DNA from 3 places in the Streptomyces vietnamensis genome. Region 1 is predicted to be linked to each of the others. Evidence: riboswitches for the same ligand, from Rfam matches in the RefSeq annotation. Region 1 holds a riboswitch; each other region holds the start of a gene.
What was found. A riboswitch is a leader RNA that binds a small molecule or an ion and turns the genes downstream of it on or off. The one in region 1 is predicted to bind S-adenosylmethionine.
Positions count from the first base shown of each region.

Region 2: linked by a shared signal. The riboswitch ahead of SVTN_RS00275 (IclR family transcriptional regulator) and the one ahead of thrC (threonine synthase) in region 1 are both predicted to bind S-adenosylmethionine.
Region 3: linked by a shared signal. The riboswitch ahead of SVTN_RS10415 (aminotransferase class V-fold PLP-dependent enzyme) and the one ahead of thrC (threonine synthase) in region 1 are both predicted to bind S-adenosylmethionine.

Region 1 is NZ_CP010407.1:4,669,823-4,679,195, forward strand. Features, by position in the region: gene SVTN_RS20970 (alpha,alpha-trehalose-phosphate synthase (UDP-forming)) at 1-368, opposite strand, end outside; gene SVTN_RS20975 (glucosyl-3-phosphoglycerate synthase) at 560-1,501, opposite strand; SAM riboswitch class I at 1,623-1,767, shown strand; gene thrC (threonine synthase) at 1,761-3,071, shown strand; gene SVTN_RS20985 (MoaD/ThiS family protein) at 3,086-3,364, shown strand; gene SVTN_RS20990 (cold-shock protein) at 3,774-3,977, shown strand; gene groL (chaperonin GroEL) at 4,444-6,072, shown strand; gene SVTN_RS41085 (hypothetical protein) at 6,219-7,904, opposite strand; gene SVTN_RS21005 (hypothetical protein) at 7,894-9,373, opposite strand, start outside.
Region 2 is NZ_CP010407.1:48,142-57,514, reverse strand. Features, by position in the region: partial or broken gene SVTN_RS41600 (transposase family protein) at 1-465, shown strand, start outside; gene SVTN_RS00275 (IclR family transcriptional regulator) at 598-1,320, opposite strand; SAM riboswitch class I at 1,511-1,652, opposite strand; gene SVTN_RS00270 (hypothetical protein) at 1,807-2,088, opposite strand; gene SVTN_RS00265 (hypothetical protein) at 2,085-2,522, opposite strand; gene SVTN_RS00260 (hypothetical protein) at 2,915-3,328, shown strand; gene SVTN_RS00255 (hypothetical protein) at 3,458-3,721, opposite strand; gene SVTN_RS00250 (helix-turn-helix domain-containing protein) at 3,924-4,442, opposite strand; gene SVTN_RS00245 (SMI1/KNR4 family protein) at 4,960-6,105, shown strand; gene SVTN_RS00240 (transposase family protein) at 6,252-7,058, shown strand; gene SVTN_RS00235 (RidA family protein) at 7,092-7,496, opposite strand; partial or broken gene SVTN_RS46485 (winged helix-turn-helix domain-containing protein) at 7,810-8,366, opposite strand; gene SVTN_RS00225 (hypothetical protein) at 8,449-9,261, opposite strand.
Region 3 is NZ_CP010407.1:2,363,428-2,372,800, forward strand. Features, by position in the region: gene SVTN_RS10405 (rhomboid family intramembrane serine protease) at 1-167, shown strand, start outside; gene SVTN_RS10410 (Lrp/AsnC family transcriptional regulator) at 164-445, shown strand; gene SVTN_RS10415 (aminotransferase class V-fold PLP-dependent enzyme) at 533-1,945, opposite strand; SAM riboswitch class IV at 2,133-2,249, opposite strand; gene trpD (anthranilate phosphoribosyltransferase) at 2,337-3,401, opposite strand; gene qcrB (cytochrome bc1 complex cytochrome b subunit) at 3,537-5,162, opposite strand; gene qcrA (cytochrome bc1 complex Rieske iron-sulfur subunit) at 5,159-6,211, opposite strand; gene qcrC (cytochrome bc1 complex diheme cytochrome c subunit) at 6,208-7,017, opposite strand; gene ctaE (aa3-type cytochrome oxidase subunit III) at 7,092-7,712, opposite strand; gene SVTN_RS10445 (DNA-binding transcriptional response regulator) at 7,915-8,316, shown strand; gene SVTN_RS10450 (L,D-transpeptidase) at 8,340-9,373, opposite strand, start outside.

The sequences.
Region 1 (9,373 bases):
GCGCGGTTGTAGCTCCGGTACGACTCCCAGCGGCGGTGGAACTCCGCGTCGAACACCGGTTCGCGCGGAATGTCGTAGAGGTGGTGGTGGAGGAACCACAGCACCGAGTTCGCGATGCCGTTGTACGCGTCGGTGTAGGTCGCCGGGTCGATGTCCAGCATGCGCACGCCCGGCTCGGCCGTTCCGCGTCTCACCGCCTCCCGGTCGCCCTCGCCCAGGGCCGCGCACACCCAGAGGCTCTCCCGGGCGTCGATGGTGCTCAGGGCCGATGCCAGGCCGCCGCCGCCCTTGCGGGCGTCCAGCGATCCGCCCTCGCCGAGCGCGTACGAGACCGGGCCCCGGTTGGATGCCACCAGCACAGTTGCCATGTGGCGAACCTAGCCCGTCCCGTAAACGCTCAAACGTACGTATACGAGACGGGTCGATTCGGCCACACGGAGTTGCCGGACGGGGCTGTCGCGGGTCGGGCGTGTCCACCGCGAGCGCTCGCCCGTCACCTCGCCGCGCACCCGCCCGTCACCTCACCGCGCGCACCCGCCCGTCACCTCACCGTGCGGCCTCACGCCACCCGGCGGCGCGCGTACTCCGCGATCTCGGCCATCGGCGGCCGCTCCTCCGTGTCCACCGCGTACGTCCGCGGCTCGAAGCCCTGTTCGCCCCGCTCGAACTGCGTCAGCCTCGGCCGTACGAGATGCCCCCGGGACAGCCGCAGCTGCGCCGTCCGGTAGATCGCCGCCGCCATCCGGCCGAGCGCCTGCCCGTCCTGGTGCCGGTGCTTGCGCACCCCCACGTCCACCTGTGCGAGCGCGTCCAGGCCCACCGTGTGCAGGGCGTCCACGAGCAGCCCCAGCTCCACTCCGTAACCGACGGGGAACGGGAGCCGTTCGAGGAGCGAGCGCCTCGCCGCGTACTCGCCGCCCAGCGGCTGCACGAAGCCGGCCAGCTGCGGCCAGTGGAGGTTCAGGAGCGGGCGGGCCACCAGTTCCGTGACCCGGCCGCCCTGACCAGGGGTGTCTCCGAACGGGCGGTCGTACATCGCCTTCACGAAGTCCACGTCCGGGTCCGTGAGCAGCGGGCCCACGATCCCCGTCACGAAATCCGCCGAGAAGTCCCGCAGGTCCGCGTCCACGAAGCAGACCACGTCCCCGCTCGTCACCATCAGTGACCGCCAGAGCACCTCGCCCTTGCCGGGGACCGCCGGTATCCGGGGGAGTATCGCGTCCCGCGCGACCACCCGCGCGCCGGCCGCCGCCGCCACCTCCGCCGTACGGTCCGTGGAGCCCGAGTCGATCACCACCAGCTCGTCGACGAGGGGGACGGACTCGGTCATCAGCTCGCGGCGGATCACGGAGACGATGTCCCCGACCGTCGCCTCCTCGTTCAGCGCGGGCAGCACGACGCTGACCTTCGTCCCCCGCTTGGCGGCGAGCACCCGGTCCAGCGGGCGGTCGGACACGGACCAGGACCGCCGGGCCAGCCAGCGCTCCACTTCCTCCAGCAACGTGATCTCCATCTCGCGGATCGGACGTCGGTCTCCACCTTCGAAGCCTTCGGTTACAGTCTTGAACAACGCGGATGCCCGATGCATGTCGGGGTGCCGCCCGCGTCTCACAATCGAATACCGCTCATCCAGAGGGGCAGAGGGAAACGGCCCGTTGAAGCCCCGGCAACCCTCCAGTCGGTTACTCGTCCTCCAGCGAGGTCCCCGGCTAGGGAAGGTGCCAAATCCGTCTCATGGCGAAAAATTCGTCATGGGAAAGATGAGGAGAAAGGGCCTCGCCTCCATGGCTGCACAGACCGCCGTACCCACCAGCACCGTCGACCTCGGTCCCGCTTCCGGGCTTTCCTGTCGCGAATGCGGTGAGGTCTTCCCGCTCGGCCCGATCTTCGCCTGCGAACTCTGTTTCGGACCGCTCGAAGTCGCGTACGACCTTCCCACCGGTGACCCCGAGGCGCTGCGCAAGCAGATCGAGGCCGGCCCCGCCAACATCTGGCGCTACGCCCCCCTCCTGCCCGTCCCCGCCGACGTCGCCGAGAAGCCCAACCTGAACCCCGGCTGGACCAAGCTCATCCAGGCCGACAACCTCGCCGCCGCGATCGGCGTCGAGCCCGGCAAGCTCTTCGTCAAGGACGACTCCGGCAACCCGACCCACTCCTTCAAGGACCGGGTCGTCGCCCAGGCGCTCGAAGCCGCCCGCGCCTTCGGCTTCACCACCCTCTCCTGCTCCTCCACCGGCAACCTGGCCGGCGCCGTCGGCGCCGCCGCCGCCCGCGCCGGCTTCCGCTCCTGCGTGTTCATCCCGCACGACCTGGAGCAGGGCAAGGTCGTCATGGCCGGTGTCTACGGCGGTGACCTCGTCGCCATCGAGGGCAACTACGACGACGTCAACCGCTTCTGCTCGGAGCTCATCGGCGACCCGCTCGGCGAGGGCTGGGGCTTCGTGAACGTCAACCTCCGCCCGTACTACGGCGAGGGCTCCAAGACGCTCGCGTACGAGATCTGCGAGCAGCTCGGCTGGGTCATCCCCGACCAGCTCGTCATCCCGATCGCCTCGGGCTCGCAGCTGACGAAGATCGACAAGGGTCTGCAGGAGCTCATCAAGCTCGGCCTCGTCGAGGACAAGCCGTACAAGATCTTCGGCGCCCAGGCCGAGGGCTGCTCCCCGGTGTCGGCGGCCTTCAAGGCCGGGCACGACGTCGTACGGCCCCAGAAGCCGAACACCATCGCCAAGTCCCTCGCCATCGGCAACCCGGCCGACGGCCCGTACGTCCTCGACATCGCCCGCCGGACCGGCGGCGCCGTGGAGGACGTCGACGACGAGCAGGTCGTCGACGCCATCAAGCTGCTCGCGCAGACCGAGGGCGTCTTCGCCGAGACCGCGGGCGGCGTGACCGTCGGCGTCACCAAGAAGCTCGTCGAGGCCGGTCTCATCGACCCGAGCCTCACCACCGTCGTCCTCAACACCGGCGACGGACTCAAGACCCTGGACGCGGTGGCCGAAACCTCTCAGGCGACCGCCACCATCCGCCCGAGCCTGGACGCGTTCCGCGACGCCGGCCTGGCGCTCTGAAAGGTAACGAAGACATGGCCGTGAACGTCCGCATCCCCACCATCCTCCGCACCTACACGGGCGGGCAGTCCGAGGTCCAGGCCGAGGGCGCGACCCTCGCCGAGGTCATCGCGGACCTGGAGAAGAACCACACCGGCATCGCCGCCCGCGTCCTGGACGACCAGGGAAAGCTGCGCCGCTTCGTCAACGTCTACGTCAACGACGACGACGTGCGCTTCGAGCAGGGCCTGGAGACGGCCACCCCGGCCGGCGCGGGCGTCTCGATCATCCCGGCCGTCGCCGGAGGCTGCTGATCCTCGGCTGAGCCTTCGCCGAGGCCTACCGGTCAGTACGAATTGCCCCTTCCGCGCGATAAGCGGAAGGGGCAATTCTGCATGGTTGAGCGCGGTAGAGTTGGGGAAGTCCCCTCCGCTGCGCATGCCGAACGCATATGAGAATGCGTCTCCGCACGACAAGAAGCAGCCAAAGTGCCTGCACGTTGTGTACGTTCTGCGTGCTTTGCCGGGCCCGACTTGCCCCGTGATCCAGGGGATTATCCCCAATTCCCCTTTCCGGCGCGCCCAGAATTCTCGGTCGAATGACCTGTTGCAGAGGGCAGTTGGGCAGATACATTCAGCGGCGGTCGACGCGTTCCGGCGCAGGGTCTGACCCGGGTCCGCGAGGTGCGGTCCCGCGCAAGGGCCAGTAATAGGGGAGTTAGGCATGGCTCAGGGCACCGTCAAGTGGTTCAACGCGGAGAAGGGCTACGGCTTCATCGCGGTAGACGGTGGTGCGGATGTTTTCGTCCACTACAGCGCGATCCAGATGGATGGCTACCGCAGCCTCGAAGAGGGCCAGCGGGTCGAGTTCGAGATCTCGCAGGGCCAGAAGGGTCCGCAGGCGGACATGGTCAAGCTCGCCGTCTGAGCGCGGCGCGATCGGCCACCGACGCAACGCCGTCGAGGGGTCCGCATCCCTGAGGGGATGCGGACCCCTCGTGCGTTCCCGGACCCCTCGTGCGTTCCCGGACCCCTCGTGCGTTCCCGGACCCCTCGTGCGTTCCCGGACCCCTCGTGCGTTCCCGGGCTCCTTGCGCGTTCTCGGGTCCCTGGTGTGCTCCCGGGCCCTTCGCGCGTTCCCGGCCCCCTCGTGCGTTCCGCCCCGGCCACCCCCTGGTCACCTCCCGAAACGCGAGAGTCGCTTGCACTCTCCTAGGGCGAGTGCTAATCATTGGCGTTAGCACTCGGAAGGTGAGAGTGCTACGAGGATCGGGCAGACGAGGCCGCCGGCCGGGTGGGGCAAGGAACCACACGGAGTCGCGGAGGCCGTCCGTCGCGGGCGTCGGCGCGGTCCTGGAGCGTTATCCACCCCATGTCCGGGAGGACCACTTCACATGGCCAAGATCATCGCGTTCGACGAGGAGGCCCGGCGCGGTCTCGAGCGCGGCATGAACCAGCTCGCTGACGCCGTCAAGGTCACCCTCGGCCCCAAGGGTCGCAACGTCGTCCTCGAGAAGAAGTGGGGCGCCCCCACGATCACCAACGATGGTGTCTCCATCGCCAAGGAGATCGAGCTCGAGGACCCGTACGAGAAGATCGGCGCCGAGCTGGTCAAGGAAGTCGCCAAGAAGACGGACGACGTCGCCGGCGACGGTACGACCACCGCCACCGTCCTCGCCCAGGCGCTCGTCCGCGAGGGTCTCCGCAACGTCGCCGCCGGTGCCAACCCGATGGCCCTCAAGCGCGGCATCGAGAAGGCCGTCGAGGCCGTCTCCGGCGCCCTCCTCGAGCAGGCGAAGGATGTCGAGACCAAGGAGCAGATCGCTTCCACGGCCTCCATCTCCGCCGCCGACACCCAGATCGGCGAGCTCATCGCCGAGGCGATGGACAAGGTCGGCAAGGAAGGCGTCATCACCGTCGAGGAGTCGCAGACCTTCGGTCTGGAGCTCGAGCTCACCGAGGGCATGCGCTTCGACAAGGGCTACATCTCGGCGTACTTCGCCACCGACATGGAGCGCATGGAGGCGTCGCTCGACGACCCGTACCTCCTGATCGTCAACTCCAAGATCTCCTCCGTGAAGGACCTCCTTCCGCTCCTGGAGAAGGTCATGCAGTCGGGCAAGCCGCTGCTGATCATCGCCGAGGACGTCGAGGGCGAGGCCCTGTCGACCCTGGTCGTCAACAAGATCCGCGGCACCTTCAAGTCCGTCGCCGTCAAGGCCCCGGGCTTCGGCGACCGCCGCAAGGCCATGCTGAACGACATCGCCATCCTCACGGGCGGCACGGTCATCTCCGAGGAGGTCGGCCTCAAGCTCGAGAACGCGGGCCTGGACCTGCTCGGCCGCGCCCGCAAGGTCGTCATCACCAAGGACGAGACCACCATCGTCGACGGTGCCGGTGACAGCGAGCAGGTCGCCGGTCGCGTGAACCAGATCCGCGCCGAGATCGAGAACTCCGACTCGGACTACGACCGCGAGAAGCTGCAGGAGCGCCTGGCGAAGCTCGCCGGCGGTGTTGCGGTCATCAAGGCCGGTGCCGCGACCGAGGTCGAGCTCAAGGAGCGCAAGCACCGCATCGAGGACGCCGTTCGCAACGCGAAGGCGGCCGTCGAGGAGGGCATCGTCGCCGGCGGTGGCGTGGCCCTGCTCCAGGCCTCCAACGTCTTCGAGAAGCTCGAGGGCGACCTGACGGGCGACGAGGCCACCGGTGCCAACATCGTCAAGCTGGCCCTCGAGGCCCCGCTGAAGCAGATCGCCGTCAACGCCGGCCTCGAGGGCGGCGTCGTGGCGGAGAAGGTCCGCAACCTGCCCGTCGGCCACGGCCTGAACGCCGCGACCAACGAGTACGTCGACCTCATCGCCGAGGGCATCATCGACCCGGCGAAGGTCACGCGCTCCGCGCTGCAGAACGCCGCGTCGATCGCCGCGCTGTTCCTCACCACCGAGGCCGTCATCGCCGACAAGCCGGAGAAGGCCGCCGCGCCGGCCGGCGGCGGCATGCCGGGCGGTGACATGGACTTCTGATCCTGACGGATCGGCAGTTCATCGCTGAACGCGCAACCCGCGAACGCGAACGAGGGCGGCACCCCCACCAGGGGGTGCCGCCCTCGGGCGTTTCTCAGTGACGCTGATCAGGGGCGCCGATCAGTGACGCTGATCAGGGGCGCCGATCAGCGCACGTCGACGTAGTCCCCGCCGGCCGAGGCCGGGGAGTTGAAGTGCCGGTAGTCGCCGAAGCAGTAGATCCGCCAGCTGCCGTCGGCGCTCGCCCTCGCCTTCAGGGAGACCTTTCCGGCGGAGCTGGAGCGACCGGAGGCCACGGTCTTCCAGGTCGTCGAGCCCTTCGCCTGGAACTGCAGGACGACCGGAGCGTTCCCGTACGCCCGCCAGGCCCCGTCCCAGTAGTGCTGGAGCCCGCCGGTCGCGGTCACGTACCCGCCCTTGGCGACCGGCTCGGGGCCGGCGTTCAGGGAGACGATCCGGGTGTCGTTGCGGGCGAGCCGGAAGGACCCGGAGCCGGACTCCGCGAACTGGTCGCTGGTCAGGTGCCGGACCCGGAACCAGCCGCCGCGGCTCGCGGCCTTGAGCGTGAACGCGTTGTAGTACGAGTCGCTCACGCTCGTCGTGGCGATCTTCTTCCAGCCGCCGTCGACGGACTGTTCCAGCTGGATGTACTGCGCCCCCATGATGGACGTCTCCCCTCCGTACATGGCGCGGAAGGTGCCGGTGACCGTGACCCGGCCGTCGGCGGAGAGGCCGATGGACGTGAGGTCGGTGCGGGACTCCTTGGGGATGGCGAGCGGCCCGTAGACCGATTCGAAGTTCAGGTACCGGTCCGGGGATTCGACCGTCCAGCCGCCCGCCTCCCCGCCCGAGGCGGCGACGAGCTTCGCGCTGAAGCGGCCGTCCGCCCCCGTGGAGACGGTCACGGGCGTGCCGATCCCGTACTGGGGGGCGCCGATGCGCACCCGGACGGGTTCGTTCGCGACCGGCGCGTTCCCGGCCGCCGGGTCGGTCATCCGGCCGCTGATGGTGACGGTCGTGCCGTTGAGCGCCCGCTTCTTGTCGGCGGTGGCCGTGACGGTCACCTTGCGCGGCACCCATTCGTAGACGCTGTGGGGCGTCTCGACGGAGCCGTGGACCTCGGCGGTGTCCTCCGAGAAGGACGCCCAGACGTTGCTGTAGCTGCCGAGGTCCTCGCTGGTGATCGGGTACGCCTCGCCCTTGAACCGGCCGGTCGCGTCGGTGACGGCCTGGGCCGTGGGGGCGGTCTCCCTGGGGACCAGCCGGTAGGAGACCGAGCGGCCCTCCAGCGGCACCGCGTCCCCGGATCCGGGCTGGATCCCGACGAGGGTGCCGGAGGGGTAGGTGTTGCGGTCGGTGTAGGTGGGCTTGCTGAGGCTGAAGGCGGGCATCGCCGGGCGCAGCCGGAAGTCGAGCTGTCCGGCGTCGGTGCGGGTGAGCTTGTTGCCGAGCGAGTCGGTGGCGGTGACGTCGATGGAGTACGTGCCGAGGGCCGGGATGGTGCCGCCGTCCTCGACGAGCTTCAGCGTGGCCTCGTCGGGCAGCCGGAAGGTGTTGGCGAGCCTCGGGTCCCAGACGGGTCCCGGGGTGAGCGACGGGATGTCGGCGAGGACGGTGTCGCCCTGCCGGATCCGGGCCGAGACGGCGGTGACCTTGGCCTGCGGCGCGTCGGTCCAGGCGGTCACCTGGAAGATGCCGCGCTGGGCGTCGTCGGTGACCGCCCGGCCGATGCCGACGGTCGGGGTGCCCTCGGCGAGGGCGGGGGCGGTCGACGCGGCCAGTGCCACGGCCGCGACGGCCGCCGTCAGGGAGAGGCGGAGGTCAGCGCGCATCGATGTACTTCGCATTCGTCTGGCTGTAGAAGTAGCTGCCCGTGGTGTTGAGGTAGAGCGCCCAGGAGCCGTCGCCGTAGGCGGTGGCGCGGTAGCTGAAGTTGCCGTAGCTGTTGGTGGTGAGGGTCTTGGTCACCCAGTACCACTGGGTCTCGCCCTTGGGCTTGTAGAGCAGGGTCAGCGTGACTCCGCCGAGCGGCTTCCAGACGCCGCCGACCTTGCGCTGGACGGTGCCGGAGACGGTCATCTTGCCGTTGACCACGGGCTGGGTGGGGCTGATGGTGAAGGCGGAGAAGCGGGTGAACGTGCGGGCCCGCTTCAGGGCCGTGCCGGTCTTGGCGACGAACTCGTTCGTCTCCGGGTGGTGGACGCGGTACAGCGCGCTCTCGTAGCCCGTGGTGGCGAGGGTGTAGTTGCAGTAGGCGTCGGTCCCGCCGGAGCGGAGGGTGCGCCAGGTGTGTCCGCCGTCCAGGGAGGCCTGGAGCTGCACCGGCTGGGCGGGCTCGCAGTATCCGGATCCGGTGCCGATCCGGCCCTTGGCGGTGACGGTCCGGTACTCGTCGAGGGTGATCGCGTACGAGGAGTACGAGAACTGCTGCGGGACGGCGATGTCGGTCTTGTCGTACACGTGGTTGCTGCCCTGGAAGTACACCGAGGGCCGCAGGGTCGTGTAGACGAAGTCGGTGCTGTACTGGGCCTTCGCGGGGAAGCTGAAGGTGCCGGTCGCGGAGGAGGCGGCGCCGCCCAGTACGTTCACCGCCGTCCGGTCGTAGTACCCCGGTTCGGTGCCGGTTGCGACGACGGGGGCTCCGGCGAAGGGCTTCCAGGTGCCGTCGACGTATCGCTCCACGTGGCCGGTGACCTGCACGTTCGTACCGGCGAGCACGCGGTACTTGTTCAGGTCGGAGGCGATCCGGTAGACGAGCGGCTCGATGCCCAGGTGCTGGATCCGGGCCGGGTCGTCCGGGTCGTTGTCCGTGCCGGTGGTGAGGACGGTCGCGGTGCCGTCGTTGACCTCGGAGTTCGGGGTCAGCGGCAGGGAGAAGGTGCCGTCCGCGAGCGTGGTGGCGGTGGCGGTCATGGTGCGGGTTCCGCCGTCGATGTTCAGCATCACCTGCACCTTGGTGCCCTCGGGGGCGGTGGTGCGGGCGCCGGTGGCCGGGTTCCAGAGGGTGGTCGTGCCGGAGAGCACGGCCTGTCGCCGGTCGTAGCTGGTGGTGTCGCGGTCCCAGGAGACGGAGGAGACACCGACGTGCGGCTGGTAGGAGTAGGTGCCGGACCACTGCTTGGTGGTCTCCCCGGGCAGCCGGTAGTCGACCCGGACCGGGTAGTTCCCGAGCGCGGTGCCCTCGGGGAGGACGATCGGCGCGTCCGTTTTCCAGGCGTAGTTGTCCGAGGTGAGCGCCTCGGTGGAGGCCAGGACGGCGGCGTCCGGGGCGGTGGAGGCCAGCACGCTGACCTTGATCCAG
Region 2 (9,373 bases), 4.6 Mb from region 1:
CGTGGACGGCCGCCCCGATCCCCACCGACCGCATCGCCGCCGACGAACCGTACTACTCGCAAAAGCACCGCAAGCACGGCATGAACGTGCAGGTCATCGCCCGTCCCGACGGCACACCGCTGTGGTTCTCCCGCGCGACACCAGGCCGCACCCACGGCCTGACCGCGGCCCGCGCCCATAGCCGTCGTCCAGGCCTGCCTGATCCGGCAGGTCCTCGTTCTCGCGGACCGGGCCTACCAGGGCGTCGGCGCTACCGTCCGCACCCCGCACTACCGTCACCGCGAACAGCCCTCGCATCAGCAGCAGTTCCACCGCGACCATGCCCGGCTGAGGGCTCCGGGTGAACGCGCCTTCGCGCAGTTGAAGTCCTGGCGAATCCTCCGACGAGCCAGATGCTCCACCCGCCGCATCAGCACCATCGTCCAGGCCGTCCACACCCTGGTGACCTGCAGCTATTCAGGATGAAAACAGCTCAGTGATGCGGTGTTCCTCGGTGCGGCATACACGGCTCAGGGAGCGCCGTCGAGGAATTCCGGTCGAGGAAGTCTGAACACGCCGGCCGGGGGAGAGCCAGAACCCCACGTGGTGCTGCCGGGGTCAGGGGTGGGAGACGGCTTCGGTGAGGCGGTCGGCCGCGTCGACGGCGGCCTTCGCGAGCCGGGCGCCGGGGTGTCGGGTGAGGCGTTGGATCGGGCCGGTGACCGTGACGGCGGCGACGACACGGTGGGACGAGTCGCGGACCGGCGCCGAGACGGAGGCCATGCCGGGTTCGCGCTCTCCGATCGACTGGGCCCAGCCCCGGCGCCGTACGCCGCTGAGGGCGGTGGCCGTGAAGCGAGCACCCTGCAGACCTTCGTAGAAGCGCTCGGGTTCCTCCCAGGCCAGCAGCACCTGGGCGGCGGAGCCGACCTTCATGGGGAGCGTGGACCCCACCGGCACGATGTCGCGCAGGCCGGAGGTGCGTTCGGCGGCAGCGACGCAGACGCGCATCTCGCCCTGGCGCCGGTAGAGCTGCGCGCTCTCGCCGGTGGCGTTCCGGAGGGAGGTGAGGACCGGGCCGGCGGCGGCCAGCAGGCAGTCCTCGCCCGCGGCGGCCGAGAGCTCGCCGAGTCGAGGGCCGAGGACGAAGCGGCCCTGCAGGTCCCTGGTGACCAGACGGTGACGTTCGAGTGCGAGGGCGAGTCGGTGCGCAGTGGGCCGTGCCAAGCCGGTGGAGGCGACCAGCCCGGCCAGAGTGGCCGGACCCGACGCCAGCGCACCGAGGATCACCGCGGCCTTGTCGAGGACGCCAACGCCACTAGAAATATCTGAAATGTCCATGAAAGGGGGTACTCCAGTCTCGGTCCGCGAGTCGAGGCTCGCGGCGGCCTTGCCAGAAAAAGGGCAGGGACGATCAGCGGGAAAGGGCCGAAGCGGTCGACCGATATGCCGCGGCGATCACGAGATGGGTACGCGGAAAGCCCGGGGCGGACAGAACCGGGGCGAAAGGCAGCACAGAGAGCACCGTGTCTCCTCATCTTTTCCCGCGCCACGTTGGCGCGGGCCGGAGTTGGCACTGATCCCGACGGCGCGGCGCGAACATGGAACGCCGAGTCGACCGGGGAGTTGCCGGGGCTTCGTAGGGCCGGTCCCTCCACCCCTCTGGATGATTCGCGAGAAACCATACAAGACTTCTGGGACTACCCGCCAACGGCTTCCTGCACAGGATGGCTGCAGGTCAGGCCGACTGTGACGCCGCCGCCGGGTGAACCGAATCCGGGCGGGGGAGAGGCAGAGCAAGAGACCCTGGGTGGTTGTGCTGGCCCACTACGGGCAGCCAGATTGCCCAGGCCCATGAGCATGGTATGTGCAGCAACCACTATGCCGTCGGAGCCGGACTGCGCCGACCAGGACCACGACCTCGTCGCCCTCGCCATCGCCGCCGAACGCGCCGAGGCGCTCTGCAACCTCTGGGGAAGAGGTGAGCCGAAGCTGGAGGCTCTCTTGGCGGACGGCACCGGTGTGCTCCCCGCTCCCGCTCAGCCAGAGGCCCGGCTTGTCGATGTCGAGCCAGGTGACCTGCTCGCTGTACTCGTCGTCGTCGATCACGCACTCGACTCTGTGTCTGATCCATGAAGCGGCTCTCCAGGGCTCTGCGCGTGGACGCGGCGCACGCGCTTCACCGTCACCGCCGCCGGGAGACCGGCCAGGAGAAGGGACAGCCCCACAGGCAGCACCCCAGCCCACACCGTCGGCGAGACGTACGCGGTACCGGACGCACCGTCCACCAGCCACGCACGGACCGGTTGCGCATCGATGTCGCCCTCGACGGGGACGTCGAACGACGAGCCGCCGCCGTCCGGGCTGAAGACGCCCGAGCAGGACGTCGACGTTCCCGCATTCGCCACGGTGTTGTCGTACGTCCGGCAGCTGGCTTCGGTCACGGTGCCGGGCTCGCCCCACAGCGCCGCCCGCAGCTCTGCGGTGAAGTTCGCCAGCACGACGTAGGCCAGAAACAGCCCGACCAGACAGGCCAGCGCCAACCACGGGGCGGGTCCGACCTGCTCCGACCTGCTCCGGCCTGCTCCGTTGCCCGTCCAGAACGTTCCCACCCTCGCTCACCCCCACCCTCGGGTCGCCGATGGACCTCCATGGTGACCGATCCGAGGTGCCCTCGGAAGCCCTCCATGACGTGCTGATGGGCTCGCACGATCGTCGAGTCGACCGACACCGGCCAGTCGATGCCACCGGTCGTGCGACCTCTTCACCGACCGGCAGCAGGTCTGCATCCTTCCAGCGGAGTGCCCGCGTCACGCGTATACCTGACAGCCCGGAAGGGACCGGTCCTGCCCCGCATCGCGCCGTGCCGTAGGCCCCCTATCGGCATGCAGTGCAGCGAATGTGTACTGGAGGTCTGCCGCATCGAGGGGGAGGCATGCCGAACACACCGGATCCGGGAACACCAGAGCCGGCGCACGAGGAGGAGCCCTGGCTCAGCAGCGACGAAGTCGCGAAGCTGTGGCCAGTGCGTAAGGACTGGCTCCCGGGCGTGGCCCATCGTACGGATGTCCGCGTCCGCAGCTCCGGCGGGGCGAGCCGGGGCACGTGGGGGGCGGAGCCGACCTTCTATTACTTCCACCCAGGGGACGTACGCAGGGCCGCCTCGGTCATCGCCGACGGACACGTCGACATCCCGTCAGACTGGCGCACTGACACTCCCGACGGTCGGCGGGCAGAGTTCTGGGGTGCGCTGAGTGCCCGTGTCGCCGGCACGCTGTTCATCGCGGCCGTCCTGTGCGCGCTCATCATCGGCCTGGCCACAGTGATCTTCTTGCTGACAGTCGAATGATCACCAGCGTCGTAGCCGACGGGCAACTTCACCCGGTACTACCGGTTCGGGAGCGCCCCGGCCGGGAACGGCGACGGCGCCCCTCCCTCTCGGGGGCGCCGTGGTGATGCGCGATACGGGGGCTGCGGTTCAGCCGGCTAGCCGAAGGACGGGCCGGGCCTCGGGGGCGGGCGCGTCCTCGCCGCCATCCGGGTCGGGGTCGAAGCCGGTGCCGGTGCGCCCGTCGCGTACGCGGGGCGGGCGGATGTCGCCGACAGGGAAGTCGATGGGCCACACGTGGGTGTCCGGGGCCTCGAGGCGGTCGGTCATGTGGGCGAGCGACTCGTAGCCGGCCAGCAGGGGGTGAATGAGCAGCGTGCCCTTGCTGCGCGGAGGCCCCTGTCTGCTGCTCATGCCGCACGGTCAACCCTTGCTGACCGATCACGCAGTTCGGTGACGCTACTGTCACCACCTCCGTGGCAGCAGCGTCACCAAGCGGGACGGTGGCCTGCGCCTTTCCCCTCCGGGGAACCGGGCACGTCTCGAGCATGCGAACGGCGCCGCACCCTGGCGCGGCGCCGTAAGTCGCCACGTATCGCCCAGATGGACGGCTGGATCAGCCGACGGCATGCAGCGTGCCGCGGCGCTTACCGTTGGCGGCCTTCTTGGCGGCGGCGAGGGCGGCACGCTTCTTGCGCTGCTGGGCGAGCTGGTCCTGGTAGACGGCGACGGCCTTGTGGTAGTTCGCCACATGGTCTTTGTCGTCCAGGCGGTCGGCCCTGGGCATCGCCCTGACGTCGGCCTCGTCGGCCTCGTCGGCCTCGTCGGCCTCGGCGTCCTCGTCGGCCTCGGCGTCCTCGGGGTAGGCGTAGCCGGCGAGCATCGGGTTGAGCTGGTAGACACCATGACGAACCTTCTTGACCAGTCGGGCCAGCTCCAAGCTTCTCAGGGCGGCGTTCACGCTGGGACGGCTCAGTCCGAGCAGCGTCGCCAGGGTGGCCTGGTCCGTGGCGATCTGCCCGCCCGGCTCGCTGCGCCCACGGAGCTTGAGGAACGCGCGGTAGGCGGCCGGGGGCAGGTCCAGGTCGGCGAGCAGGCTGTCGGCGTTCGTCGCCGCCCACTTCAAGGTGCTCACGCTGCTGTTCCCTTCTCCTGTCGCTGCGCACGGGCCAGCCGGCGCGCAGCTCGTTCTGCGGACCTCTGTTTGCGCAGTTCCTCGATTGCCTCGCGCATGTGCTCCAGCAACGGGAACCCGCACCAGGTCCGGCAGGCTCTCATCCTTGCGGATGTTCACGATCGCCTTGTCCCGGTCAACCCTCACGTACTGGGCCTCAACCAGCTCCGTGCCCGGGACGAACTCCGCTGCACGGGACGAGTAGGGCGGGTTGAACTGGTAGAGGCCCCGGCGCACCTTGAACAGGATGCCGAATTCCATGATCTCGTTCAGTGGGCTTCTTCGGGTTGGCCACCGATCGGGTGATTGCGACTGAGCGCTTCAGTGTCGAGTGGGCGGCTGCAGCGTCCGGTGCCAGCAGCTTGGTGAGCCGGGACAAGGGGCCGCTCGAAGCTTGCCGGCCTGAACGCCAACCCGGCGGCAAGGCCGGTGAGCGACGATCAAGCTGTTGTCAGCCGCTGGTTCTAAGGTCGGCCCTATGACATCAGACCTGGTCCAGGACTCATGGACTCGCATCGACGCGTGGCTGCGCGAGCACGCGCCCCGCACGTTTGCCACGCTTCGGCCGCCCGCAGGCGACGAAGAGATCGCAGCAGCGCAACGGGAACTGGGGGTCATCTTTCCTCCGGACCTGGTCGCTTCACTCCTCCGGCACAACGGGGCGCTGGAGGGACCTGAGGCTTTCCGCTTCAGCACGGGCGACCGGCTGCTCGGAGTGAGCGGAATCCTTGGGAACACCGGGTTCATGCGCGGCATCGACCAGGGCCTCGACGGGGAGACCGAGGACTACTGGCTTCACGATTACGTGAAGTTCGGTTCTTACGACGCGACGTCGGACGGTCTTCTGATGGATTGCCGTACCGGGCGGGACTCCTTCGGTGCGATCGGACGGTTCTTCGACGAGACCGGTACCAGTTTCGGGCAGGCCGGCTCGCTGGGTGAGTATCTGGCCGAACTGGCCGGCACGCTTGAGCGCGGCCAGGACGCCGGTGTCGTCACCTTCAACGGCCGGCTGTTCTGGGAGGGGCGTCCGCCTGCCAGGCCGCAGTACAGTGCCGACGAGCCCCTTCCCGCACCGGATGAGCAGCTGCCAGAGCTGAACCTGTCCTACAGTCCCACCGACCTCCTCCACGTGAGCCACCTGGACGGGCATGGGGAACTCGGTGCGCTGATCGCAGTCCTGCCGTATGAGCAGGTGGTCGACGCCGCGCGGAAGCAGCTGCGCAGACTGGCGGTCGAAACGGGCCTGAACAACTACCCGGAGGTCAAGACAGCCCTGGACGCGTGGGAGTGCGGTGTGGCCCCGCCGCAGCCGGACCAGACCGGCCCGCTCGCCTTGCGACTCCGCGCGGTGCTCGCACAGGCCGACACCGGCCGAGACCACACGCGCAGGTGGGCCGCGGAGAAAATAGCCCTCGGGATCTGGGGGTCCCCGTACAGGTCCGTGTGCGAGAGCGCGGAGACCCGGAGTCACTTCACTCTCGACTGGCGTGCGGATCTGCATGCGGACCTGGGCAATCAGCCCCTGCCACCGATACCTGACGACCGATTCTGGGGGGCGCTGCGCAACCCCGCCATCGACTCCAGTTGGTACGCGGCCCAGTACAGCCAAGATCAGGACTGACCCCAGGGGTTTCGGTTCCGCGTGAGCGCTTCATGGGGCGGTTATCGCCGGACGAAGCGCTCACTGAACCTCTTTCATCCTGTGCTGGAGGATGAAATGGGCTGGTCAGCAGGGCTGGTGACGAGGCAGGGCCCCTCGTCGTCGGCGTGGTGATTCCACTCATCACACCGGCGACCGAAGGGGCCCTGTTGGTTCCGTATCCTGCCATGCTCGACGTCCCGCATGAGCTCGTCGAGCATGTTGCCTGGCTGCTGTACGAGCATCGCCTGGCCCGCAACACCCGCCGGCGCAAGCTCGGCTGCTTCCAGCAGGCGTTGCTCACTCTCGTCCACCTGCGGAAGAACGAGACGTTCTCCCAGCTCGGAGTGGGTTTCGGGATATCCCAGGCCACGGCCTGGCGGTACGTTGACGAGACCCTGGACATCCTGGTCTCCTGGGCGCCCGGCCTCCACGAAGCCCTCGCCGGCCTCGGTGAGGGCGACCACGTCATCGTTGACGGCACCCTGATTCCCATCGACCGGATCCACGCCGACGAGCCGTACTACTCGCAGAAACACAAGAAGCACGGCATGAACGTGCAGGTCATCGCCCGTCCCGACGGCACACCGCTGTGGTTCTCCCGGGCAACACCGGGCCGCACCCACGATCTGACCGCGGCCCGTGCCCACGGCATCGTCCAGGTCTGTCTCACCCGGCAGATCCTCGTGCTCGCGGACCGCGCCTACCAGGGCGCCGGCGCCACCTTCCGGACCCCGTACTACCGCCACCGAGAACAGCCCTCGCTTTACCAGCAGTTCAACCGCGACCACGCCCGGCTGAGGGCGCCTGGCGAACGGGCCTTCGCGCAGTTGAAGTCCTGGCGGCTACTACGGCGAGCCAGATGCTCCACCCGCCGCATCAGCACGATCGTCCAAGCTGTCCACACGCTGCTGACCTGCAACTATTCAGGATGAAAGAGGCCGAAGGAATCAGGCCGGCCTCCTCACCTATGGCTTCACATCGAGACGCACGAGCGCGCCGATCTCCACGAGTTGGTCCGGCAGTGCCAAGTCGGAAACGCCCATGACCGTGCTGGCGGGCCGGTGCTCCCCGAAGTACTCGGCGTGGAGGCGTGCTGTCGTGTCGAAGTTCTCCCGCAGCTTCCTCACCAGAACCGTGGTCTCCACTATCTGGCTACGCTCGGCCCCGAACTGCCTCAGCACCAGGTCCAGGTTCTCCAGCGTGGTGCGGACCTGCAGTTCAAAGTCGTCGGCACCCACGAAGTTGCCGTGACGGTCATGAGACAGCTGCCCCGACACATAAACCGTGTCACCGATCTGAGTGGCCTGACTGTACCCGTACAACGACTCCCACGGCATGCCGAACCCGAATGCCTTCACCTGAGAACTCATGGCTCACTCCCTTGATACAGCGCGCGGGACCGTCAGTTGCAGACAGGTCCCTTGCGCATAGAAGTTACGGGTCCGTACAAACGATGCTTGTCTGGTAGCGCCTTCCAAGTGTTCTCTGCGCGCACAAAATTGGCTGCAGTGGGCTCCTTCGGGCGACCGGTGTGATGAGTGGACCACTACGCCGACGACAAGATGCCCTGCCTCCTCACCACACCCGTCGGCCAGCCCGTTTCACCCTCCAGCAGAGGACGAAAGAGGCTCACTAAGGATCTTCAGCGCTGCCGCTCCAGCGTGAGGATGGCCTTGACGATCAGGTCTTCGCCTGCGGCGGCGTCATGGAGAATCCGGCTTCGTCTTCGAAGGCCAGCCAGGCTCCACGGGCCGCCGCGAGCCTTCCGCGCAGGGCCACACCTCCTTCACCCATCCGGCCACCGCGTCGTCGTCCCGCTCCATGGCGCGTCGGACCGGCATCTGGCAGGACCAGCCGTTGCGGACCAGGAGCTTGCGCACGCCCTGGACCGTGTAGGTCAGGTGGAAGCGCCGGCCGATCACCGTCTTCACACGACTCAGGGTCCACCGCTGGTCCTCCCAGCCGTGCGCGGCCGGCCCCTTGGTCAACTCCGCCTCCAGCTGTGCGAACTGCCTGTGACTCAGTCGCGGTAGTGACGCAGGCCCCTGCGACCGCAGAGCCCGCGGACCACCGTCGCTCCACGTCCGCCACCGCTGCACCGACCGGACACTGACCCGCAGGTCCTTGGCGATCGCCGGGCTGGCCTCGCCCAGGGCAAATCGTTCCGCCGCCTGGAGCCGTAACCCTTCGCGGAACTGCTGTCGTTCGGCGGTCAGACCGCCTCCTTGTGGATATCGCATCCCCGGTGGTACCGCAGAGGACGACCAGCCGTCAGCCCCTACGACACCACGAGTCGAGCCTCAATAGCCATGCACGAGCTGGTTAGCCGTCGAGGAGGAAGACCACCGCCATCACGACGTGGATGAGGGCCAGGAGGCCGCCGCAGACGACCAGGAAGGCGCCGGCGTAGGTGTCCACCAGGTGTGTGAAGGGGGCCACCGGAACCAGCACGTCCGCCGGGTCCTCCGGCGGGTGGGCCACGGTGATCGCGGGACCGGCCTCGCCGTGCAGGAAGCCGCGGTACGTGCCGGTCGCGTCCGGGTAGACGTATCCGCCGCGGGTCATCGTGGCCCGGGTGGCGGTCACCATGACGCCGTGTCGGTACAGCCACCGTTCCCGTCGTGCGCGGATCACCCCGTACAGGCCGATCCACAGGCCCAGCCAGGCCAGGCCGCCGACCGGGATCGTGAGGATGACCACGTCCCACTTGTCCAGCGCGCCGGCCACCACGCAGAGGACGACGAGCGCCAGTAGGTGCCACAGCGCGCCCCGCAGGATCCGGCGGTGGAACCTCGTCCGCCAGGTGGGGGCGAGCGAGCGGACCACGGCGAACGGGGCCCCGTCGACGTCGTCGCTGTCCGTCCGGTTCGCCAGGATCGCGTTGACCCCGTCGGCGAAGGCGGTCGCCGCCACCTCGTCCACGTCGTCGATGCGGTGGACGCGCGGTGTCGTCCCGGCCTTCGCCCGCAGCTCGATCAGGACCGAGCCCCCCTCGGCGCGTATCCGGCCCAGCCCGTCGGGGGTGAAGGTGACCTGCTCGCGCGGGAGGTCGAGGACCAGTCCGATGTCCTCGGCGGACAGGACGGCCCCGCCCCGGCCTCGGAGCACCGGGAGGGAGGAGATGGGTGTCGACATGGGCATGATCGTAGAGCGGGTTTTCGCCCAGGTCAGCCCCTCGGATCCCCGTTCCCCCGGCCCTTGCGCGGGAGGAAGGGGCGAGGACCGCCGCGATCCCCGGCCGGCGGCT
Region 3 (9,373 bases), 2.3 Mb from region 1:
CCCTCCAGTGGCTGGCCGCGCGGGCGGCGGGCGCGGGACCCGGCGTCGCCTATCTGGCCCATGTCGTGGGCTTCTGCGTCGGCTTCCTCTACGCCTGGGGGCGCTTCCGCGGTGGGGATAGAGTGAAAGCCCCAGCCGCGGCGACCGAGGGAGAAAGCCAGCCGTGATCACCGCGATCGTGCTCATCAAGACCAGCGTGGACCGCATCCCCGAGATCGCCGAGTCGATCGCCGCGCTCGACAGCGTCAGCGAGGTCTTCTCGGTCACCGGTACGTACGACCTGATCGCCATGGTCCGGGTGCCGCGCCACGACGACCTGGCGGACGTGATCCCCGGCCGGATCAGCAAGATCCCGGGCGTCGAGGCCACGGACACGCACGTCGCCTTCCGCACGTACTCCCAGCACGACCTGGAGGCGGCCTTCGCCATCGGTCTGGAGTCCTGACCGTCCCGAGTCCTGACGCCGCGCACGCGGCATGGCTGAAGGGGGCCTCCCGAGCGGGAGGCCCCCTTCACCCGTACGAGTGACTGATCAGCCGCGATCCGGGACGCAGCGGCCGTCCTCGGTGCGGTACTTCCACTGCGCGCCGTCCCGGACGAGCTCCTTCACGGCGCCGACGAACCGGTCCACGTGCTCGTCCGGCGTACCGGCGCCGAAGCTCACCCGGATGGCGTTGAGTGACCGCTCGCCGGGCGCGGCCTCGGGGGCGCCGCACTCCCCCGGGTCCTGCGGGTCGCTGCCGAGCAGGGTGCGGACCAGCGGGTGGGCGCAGAACAGGCCGTCGCGGACGCCGATGCCGTACTCGGCGGAGAGCGCGGCGGCGAAGTGGGAGCTGTTCCAGCCCTCCACGACGAAGGAGATGACGCCCACGCGGGGCGCGTCGTCGCCGAAGAGCGACAGCACGCGCACCTCGGGCACCTCGGCCAGGCCCTCGCGGACCTTCGCGATCAGGTGCTGCTCGCGGGCGACGAGGGAGTCGAAGCCGGCCTCGGTGAGCGCCTTGCAGGCGGAGGCGATCGAGTAGACGCCGATGACGTTCGGCGAACCGGCTTCATGTCGGGCCGCGGTGGTGTGCCACTCCACGTCCACACCACCGTCGGCCCGACGGGCTACCTTGCGGGACGCTCCACCGCCCGCGAGGTAGGGCTCGGAATCCTGCAGCCAGTCGGCTCGCCCGGCGAGGACGCCGGAGCCGAAGGGCGCGTACAGCTTGTGCCCGGAGAAGGCGACCCAGTCCACGTCCAACTCCCGTACGGAGACGGGGTGGTGGGGCGCGAGCTGGGCGGCGTCGAGCACGATCCGGGCGCCGTGCGCGTGCGCCGCGGCGGCCAGTTCCCTCACCGGCCACAGCTCACCGGTGACGTTGGAGGCGCCGGTGACGCAGACGAGGGCCGGGCCGTGGCCCCCTTCAATCGTCACAGTGCGGTCGGCGAGGGCGCGCTCCAGGGTCGCGACGGCCTGCTCCGGGGTGCGCGGCGCGTTGAGGTAGGTGACCCGGGCGTCCCGCCAGGGCAGCAGCGAGGCGTGGTGCTCGGTCTCGAAGACGAAGACCTCGCAGTCCGCCGGGATCGTGGCGGCGAGCAGGTTGAGCGAGTCGGTGGTGGAGCGGGTGAAGACGACCTGGTCGCCGGGGCGGCAGTCGAGGAACTCGGCGACGGTGGCGCGGCTGTTCTCGAAGAGGTCGGTGGAGAGCTGGGAGAGGTAGCCGGCGCCGCGGTGGACGCTGCCGTAGTACGGGGCGTACGCGGCGACGTCGTCCCAGACCCGCTGGAGGGCCGGCGCGCTGGCCGCGTAGTCGAGCGCCGCGTAGGTCACCTCGCCGCCGGTGACGAGCGGGACGGTGACGTCCCGGCCGAGGACCGGCAGCGGGGCGGCGCAGCAGGGGTCGGCGGACTCGGCGGCGGTGTCGGCGGTGGTGGCGGCGGCGTTCGGGTATGCGGACATGGCGGTATCTCCCGGCATAAAAAGGGTGCGAAAAGGCGTACGAGGCCCGTGCGACGGCAGCGCGCAAGAGAAGGGGGTGCCGCGGACGGGTGGTGATGTCGAAGAGGGGCCGAGAGGCCCTAACGCATTCGCTTGCTCACGAGACAACGCTCCCTAGAGGACCAAGGACCCCAGGGTTGCGCGCAGGGGTCCGCGCTTGCCGCAGGCTTCTGCTCGTGCGGCCTGGTCTTCACCCGGGGCACCCCGCCACGGACGGAGGGTTGCCGGACAGCCGGCCGGGGCCTTGCAGCTGTCACTCATGACCTGTCGAAAAACCTATGCCAGACGATCACGACGCCGCAACCCCGTCCCGGCATCCGGGACGGGGCTGCAATCGTGCGTTCACATGCCCTCAGGCGTTGCTGGCGGCGATCCACCGCTCCAGGGACCGCTGGGCCGCGCCCGAGTCGATCGACTCGGCCGCCTTCGCGATGCCCGCGGCCAGTTGCTCCGCCAGGGTGCCCGTGCCGGGGTCCAGGGCGGTGAGCGCCGCCGCCGCGTTGAGCAGCACCGCGTCCCGTACGGGCCCGGTCTCCCCCGCGAGCAGCCGGCGGGCCACGTCGGCGTTGTACGAGGCGTCCTCGCCGCGCAGGGCCTCCAGGGGGACGAGGTCGATGCCGACGTCCCGCGGATCGAAGCGCTCCTCGGTGACGCCGCCGTCCCGGACCACCCACACCCGGGAGGTGGAGGTGGTGGTCAGCTCGTCCAGGCCGTCGTCGCCGCGGAAGACGAGGGCGGAGTTGCCGCGCTCGGCGAAGACCCCGGCGACGACCGGCGCCATGCGCGGGTCGGCGACGCCGACGGCCTGGGACCGTACCTTCGCCGGGTTGGTCAGCGGGCCGAGGACGTTGAAGGTGGTCCGGATGCCCAGCTGGCCGCGGGCCGCGGCGACGTGCCGCAGCGAGGGGTGGAACTTGATCGCGAAGCAGAGGGTGATGCCCGCCTCGTCGGCGACCTCGGCGACCCGCCGCGGGGTCAGGTTCAGATTGACGCCGAGCTTCTCCAGGACGTCGGAGGAGCCGGAGGCGGAGGAGGCGGCACGGTTGCCGTGCTTGACGACCTTGGCGCCGGTCCCGGCGACCACGATCGACGCCATCGTGGAGATGTTCACGGTCTTGGCGCCGTCGCCGCCGGTGCCGACGATGTCGACGGTCCGCCCGGGCACCTCGATGACGTTGGCGTGCGCGTACATGGTCCGTACGAGGCCGCTGATCTCCTGCACGGTCTCGCCCTTGGCGCGCAGGGCCACCATGAACCCGGCGATCTGGGCGTCGGTCGCCTCGCCGCTCATGATCAGGTCCATCGCCCAGGCCGTGTCGTCGGCGGTGAGGTCGTTTCCGTCCAGCAGACCGTTCAGCAGGACGGGCCAGGAGCGGCCCGCCGACGTAGGTCCTCCAGCGGGGGTCGCAGCGCTCATGGCAGCTCCTGTGATGATCACGTGACGGATACGGTTCCACCCTATCGACCTCCGGGGACGGCAAAGAGCCCCGTCCATCGAATGGACGGGGCTCTCGCCGTGGCGACACCTACATGGTCAGGTGTTCAAGGGTGATCAGTGGTGGCCGTGGCCGCTCTGGATCTCCTTGTACTCCTCGACCGTGGGCTTGGCGATCTGGCTGTCGTTGCCGTAGTAGCCCTTGTTGAGCTTGACGCGGAGCTTCTCCATGCGGCCGATCTTCCGCTCCACGCCGTTCTCGTCGACGGCCGGCGGAAGCTCCGCGGCCTCGTACTGCTCGTGCGCCGTGAGGCGGTGCAGCTCGCCCTGGCTGAGCGGCGTGTGGACCTCGACGAACTCACCGTGCGGCAGGCGCTTGATGATGCCCGACTCGCGGCCGTGCAGCACCTTGTCCTTGTCGCGGCGCTGGAGGCCGAGGCAGATCCGCTTGGTGGCGATGAACGCGAGGACCGGGCCGACGAAGAAGAAGATCCGCACGAACCAGGTGATCGAGTTCAGCGACAGGTGGAAGTGGGTCGCCCAGAGGTCGTTTCCACCACCCACGAGCATGATCATGTACGCGGTGATCCAGGCGACACCGAAGGCGGTGCGCGTCGGAGCGTTGCGCGGGCGCTGCGCGATGTGGTGCTCGCGCTTGTCGCCCGTGATCCAGGACTCGATGAACGGGTAGACCGCGATGGCCGCGAGGACCAGCGGGAAGATCGCCAGCGGGATCATCACGCCGAGGACCAGCGTGTGGCCCCACAGGTTGATCTCCCAGCCCGGCATGACACGGATCAGACCCTCGGCGAAGCCCATGTACCAGTCGGGCTGGGCGCCGGTGGACACCTGGTCCGGGCGGTACGGGCCGATGGCCCAGATCGGGTTGATCGAGGCGATCGCCGCGATGACCGCGATGACACCGAAGACCAGGAAGAAGAAGCCTCCGGCCTTCGCCATGTACACGGGCAGCAGCGGCATGCCGACGACGTTCTCGTTCGTCCGGCCGGGGCCGGCGAAGTGCGTGTGCTTGTGGACGAACACCAGGATGAGGTGGGCGACCACGAGGCCCAGCATGATGCCGGGGAGCAGCAGCACGTGCGCCGAGTAGAACCGGGCGACGAAGTCGCCGCCGGGGAACTCGCCGCCGAACAGGAACATCGACAGGTACGTGCCGAGGACCGGCACGGACAGGATCGCGCCCTGCATGAAGCGGACACCGGTGCCGGAGAGCAGGTCGTCCGGGAGCGAGTAACCGGTGAAGCCGGTGAACATGCCCAGGAAGAACAGCAGGAAGCCGAACAGCCAGTTGATCTCACGCGGCTTGCGGAACGCGCCGGTGAAGAAGACGCGCATCATGTGCACGAACATGCCGGCGAGGAAGATCAGCGCCGCCCAGTGGTGGATCTGCCGGACGAGCAGACCACCGCGCACCTCGAACGAGATGTGCATGGTCGAGTTGAACGCCTCGGACATCAGCTGTCCCTGGAGCGGGACGTACGGTCCGACGTACTCCACCTCGTTCATCGACGGGTGGAAGAACATCGTCAGGTAGACGCCCGTCAGGATGATGATGAGGAAGCTGTAGAGGCAGACCTCGCCCAGCATGAAGGACCAGTGGTCCGGGAAGATCTTCCGCATGTTGGCCTTGGCCAGCGTGTAGATCCCCAGGCGACCGTCGGCCCAGTCGGCGACCCGCTCACCGGCGGGCGCCTTCTTCTGCGTGTTGGTCACAGTGCTCATCCGCGCTCCCAGAAGGCAGGACCGACGGGCTCTTCGAAGTCGCCGTGCGCCTCGAGGAAGCCCTTGTCGTTCACGCCGATCCGCAGCTGCGGAAGGGGGTGACCGGCCGGGCCGAAGATGACGCGGGCGCCGTCGGAGAGGTCGAAGGTGGACTGGTGGCAGGGGCAGAGCACGTGGTGCGTCTGCTGCTCGTACAGGGAGATCGGGCAGCCCACGTGGGTGCAGATCTTCGAGAACGCGACGATGCCCTCGTGCGACCACTCGAGCTCACGCTTGTCCTTGATGTCCTCCGGCTGGATCCGGACGATCATCAGGGCGGCCTTGGCGATCTCGGTCTGGAAGTGCTCGTCGTGCTCCGAGAGGCCCTCGGGCATCGCGAAGGTCAGCGAGCCGACCGCGACGTCCTCGGGACGCAGCGGCTCGTGCGTGTTCATGTTGATGAGCTGGAGCCCCTTGGTCCACATGGTGGAGCGGAGCTTCTTCTCGGGCAGCGGGCCCATGTCACGCAGCAGGACGATGCCGGAGAGCGGAACCATCGCGAGCGCTCCGAAGAGCGTGTTGCGGATGAGCTTGCGGCGGCCGAAGCCGGACTCGGCGGCACCGGCCGCGAAGTCCGCCATGACCTTCGCCTTGACCTCGGGCGTCGCCTGCATCGGGTGACGCTCGTCGGCGACCTCGACGTCGGACATCAGGGTGCGGGCCCAGTGGACCGCGCCCGCGCCGATGAAGAAGAGGGCGGCACCGAGGGTCAGACCCAGGGCGAAGTTGAGCGCGGACACGTGGCCGAAGGGCCAGATGTACACGATCTTGTCGACCGGGAAGATCACGTACGAGGCGATGAAGCCGATGGTGGCCAGCATCGACAGCGTGAACATGAAGGCGACCGCACGCTCGGACCGGCGGGCGGCCCGCTCGTCGATGTCCTGGATGCGGGGCTTGTGGGGCGGGAGGCCCGGGTCGGCGAACGGGTCGTCGGCGACCGTCACCGCGCCGTGCGCGGTGTCCTGCCCTGCCGGCAGGGTCTCTTCTGGAATCTCTTGGCTACTCATGACTTCTTGGCCTTAGCGGTGTGGGCCGCGACCCAGATGGCAACTGCGATCAGCGCGCCCAGACCGAAGATCCAGGCGAACAGGCCCTCGCTGACGGGGCCGAGGCCACCGAGCTTGAGACCACCCGGGCTCTCGGACGAGTCGCTGTTGACGGCCTGGACGTACGCGATGATGTCCTTCTTCTCCTTCTCCGGCATCGTGGTGTCGGGGAAGGAGGGCATGTTCTGCGGGCCGGTCTGCATGGCCTCGTAGAGGTGCTTCGGGTCCACGCCTTCGAGGCTGGGGGCGTACTTGCCGTAGGTCAGCGCGCCACCTTCACCGGTGAAGTTGTGGCACTGGGCACAGTTGGTGCGGAACAGCTCGCCACCCTTGGCGATGTCGGCACCGTCAGGGCTGTACTGGCCCTCGGTCGGCGCGATCGGGCCGGCGCCGAGGGAGGCCACGTACGCCGCGAGCTGGTCGATCTGGGCCTGCGAGTAGATGACCTTCTTGCGCGGGACCTGGGCGCCCGGCTGCTGGGCCGGCATACGGCCCGTGCCGACCTGGAAGTCGACCGCGGCCGAACCGACGCCTACGAGGGACGGGCCGTCAGAGGTGCCCTGACCGCCGGTTCCGTGGCAGCTGGCGCAGCCGACGGAGTAGAGCTTCTTGCCCTCCTCGATGGCGAGGGACTGGGCGGTTTCATCGGCCTTCGCCGTGCCCGCGGGCGCGAACGCGGCGTACAGCCCCCCAGTGGCCGCCAGCGCGAGAAGTAGGACGACGACCGCCGCCAGCGGATGGCGTCGTCGTGCGGAGAGCTTTTTCACGGATTACCCCGGTGTCAGGATCTTCTGCGTCGATGCTTGCTGGATGTCTCGGTCCGCCGTGGAGGCGGAGCCGATTACTTGATCATGTAGATCGTGGCGAAGAGGCCGATCCAGACGACATCGACGAAGTGCCAGTAGTAGGACACGACGATGGCGGCGGTTGCCTGCTCGTGGGTGAACCTCTTGGCGGCGTAGGTCCGGCCGAGGACCAGCAGGAAGGCGATGAGACCGCCCGTCACGTGCAGGCCGTGGAAGCCGGTGGTCAGGTAGAACACCGTGCCGTACGGGTCGGAGGACAGCGAGAGGCCGTCCTTCTTGACCAGCTCGGTGTACTCGAAGACCTGGCCGCCGATGAAGATCGCACCCATCACGAACGTGATGATGAACCACGTCCGGAGCTTCTTCACATCGCCCCGCTCGGCGGCGAAGACGCCGAGCTGGCAGGTGAGGGAGGAGAGCACCAGGATCGTGGTGTTGGTCGCCGAGAAGGGGAAGTTCAAGGCCGAGGCCTTTTCCGCCCAGAACTCGGGACCCGTCACCGATCGCAGGGTGAAGTACATCGCGAAGAGGGCCGCGAAGAACATCAGCTCGGAGCTCAACCAGATGATGGTTCCGACGCTGGTGAGGTTCGGTCGATTGACCGACGGGTGCGCGTGCCCTGTTTCTACTGTCGTTACTGTCGCCACGACCGACATTATGTCGGTCGCTTATCCCGCCCTCACTCCGGGGGGTGCCGTTCGGAGTGTCAGGGGGGCGTGTCCAGCCCGAACGGCCCAGTGCGGAGGCCCCGGGGCGCCGTTCGAACAGGTGCTGAACGGGTGTTGACGGGGTGTGGACCGGAGTAGCATCCGGCGCATCGATCGACGACCTTCCCACGGACTTCCCCACGGAGGAACGATGCAGTCGAGTGCCACGGTCCTGGTCTACAGCGACGACGCGAACACCCGCGCGCAGGTGCGGCTCGCGGCCGGACGCAGGCCCGCGGCCGACGTTCCCCCGGTCGAGTTCGTGGAGTGCGCGACGCTGCCGGCGGTCCTGAAGCGCCTGGACGAGGGCGGGATCGACGTGTGCGTGCTCGACGGCGAGGCGGTGCCCGCCGGAGGCATGGGGGTCTGCCGGCAGATCAAGGACGAGGTCTTCCGCTGCCCGCCGGTGCTGCTGCTCATCGGGCGCCCGCAGGACGCCTGGCTGGCCACCTGGAGCCGTGCGGACGCCGCGGTCACCCTTCCGGTGGAACCGGTCGAGTTCGCGGCGTCCCTGGCGTCCCTGCTGCGCTCACGCCTGTCGCTCGACGCCTGAGGCGGCACGGGCGCGTGCGCCCGTCAGATGGAGGGCCTCAGATTGGCCTTCTCGGTGGGGGTCACCGGGCTTCCGGCGGCCTCCACCAGGGCGCTGCCCTGGCGCCACTTGGCCCAGTCCATGTTCCAGTCGCCGAAGCCGTTGCCGAAGGTGTCCATCGTGTCGCCGATGCTGTTGACGACGCGGACGACGTCTCCGGGGCGGACGGTCTCGTAGAACCAGGCCGCGTTCTCCGTCGACATGCCGACACAGCCGTGGCTGACGTTCTCGACGCCCTGTGAGCCGACGGACCAGGGCGCGGCGTGCACGTACTCGCCGCTCCACGTCACCCGGGTGGCGTAGTACACGGGCAGGTCGTACGAGTCGGAGCTGCCCTCCGCGATGCCGATGCTGGTGCCCCGCATCCGGACGTAGTACTCCTTGCCGAGCACCACCTTGATGCCGTTGCGGGTGGAGAAGCCGGGCTTGCCGGTGGTCACCGGAATGGTGTTGATCACTTCTCCGTTGCGCTTCACGGTCATCTGGTGCGACTCGGCGTCCGTGACGGCCTCGATCCGGTCGCCGATCTTCAGCTTCAGCGGCTTGGAGGCGCCGCCGTAGAGCTTGTCGCCGACCTTGAGGCCGTCCAGGTTGCCGGTGACCGTGACGAGCGCCCCGGCCGGCCAGTACTCCTCCGGACGGAAGTGCAGTTTCTTGTCGTCCACCCAGTACCAGGAGCCCTCGACGGAGGGCGTGGAGTGGACCTTGAGGGCCCGTTCGACGATCGCGCGCTGGGACCGGTCCTTGACCGGAAGGCTGAGCTCCGCCGTGATCGGCTGTCCGACGCCGTACGTGCCCGCCTCCGGCCCGAAGGTCACGGTGAGGGCCCGTTTGGCCGGAGCCGTCTCGAAAGTGAACGTACGGGCTCCTGGCGCGCCGTCCTCGTCCTCGGTGGCCACCTGGACGGTGTAGCGGGCGCCGGCCGCCAGGGAGGCCGTGGAGCGCCAGCGCCGGCCGTCCGCGGTGAGTTCGCCGGCCAGGTGGTGACCCGAGGCGTCGGTGGCGGTGACGTCGGTGA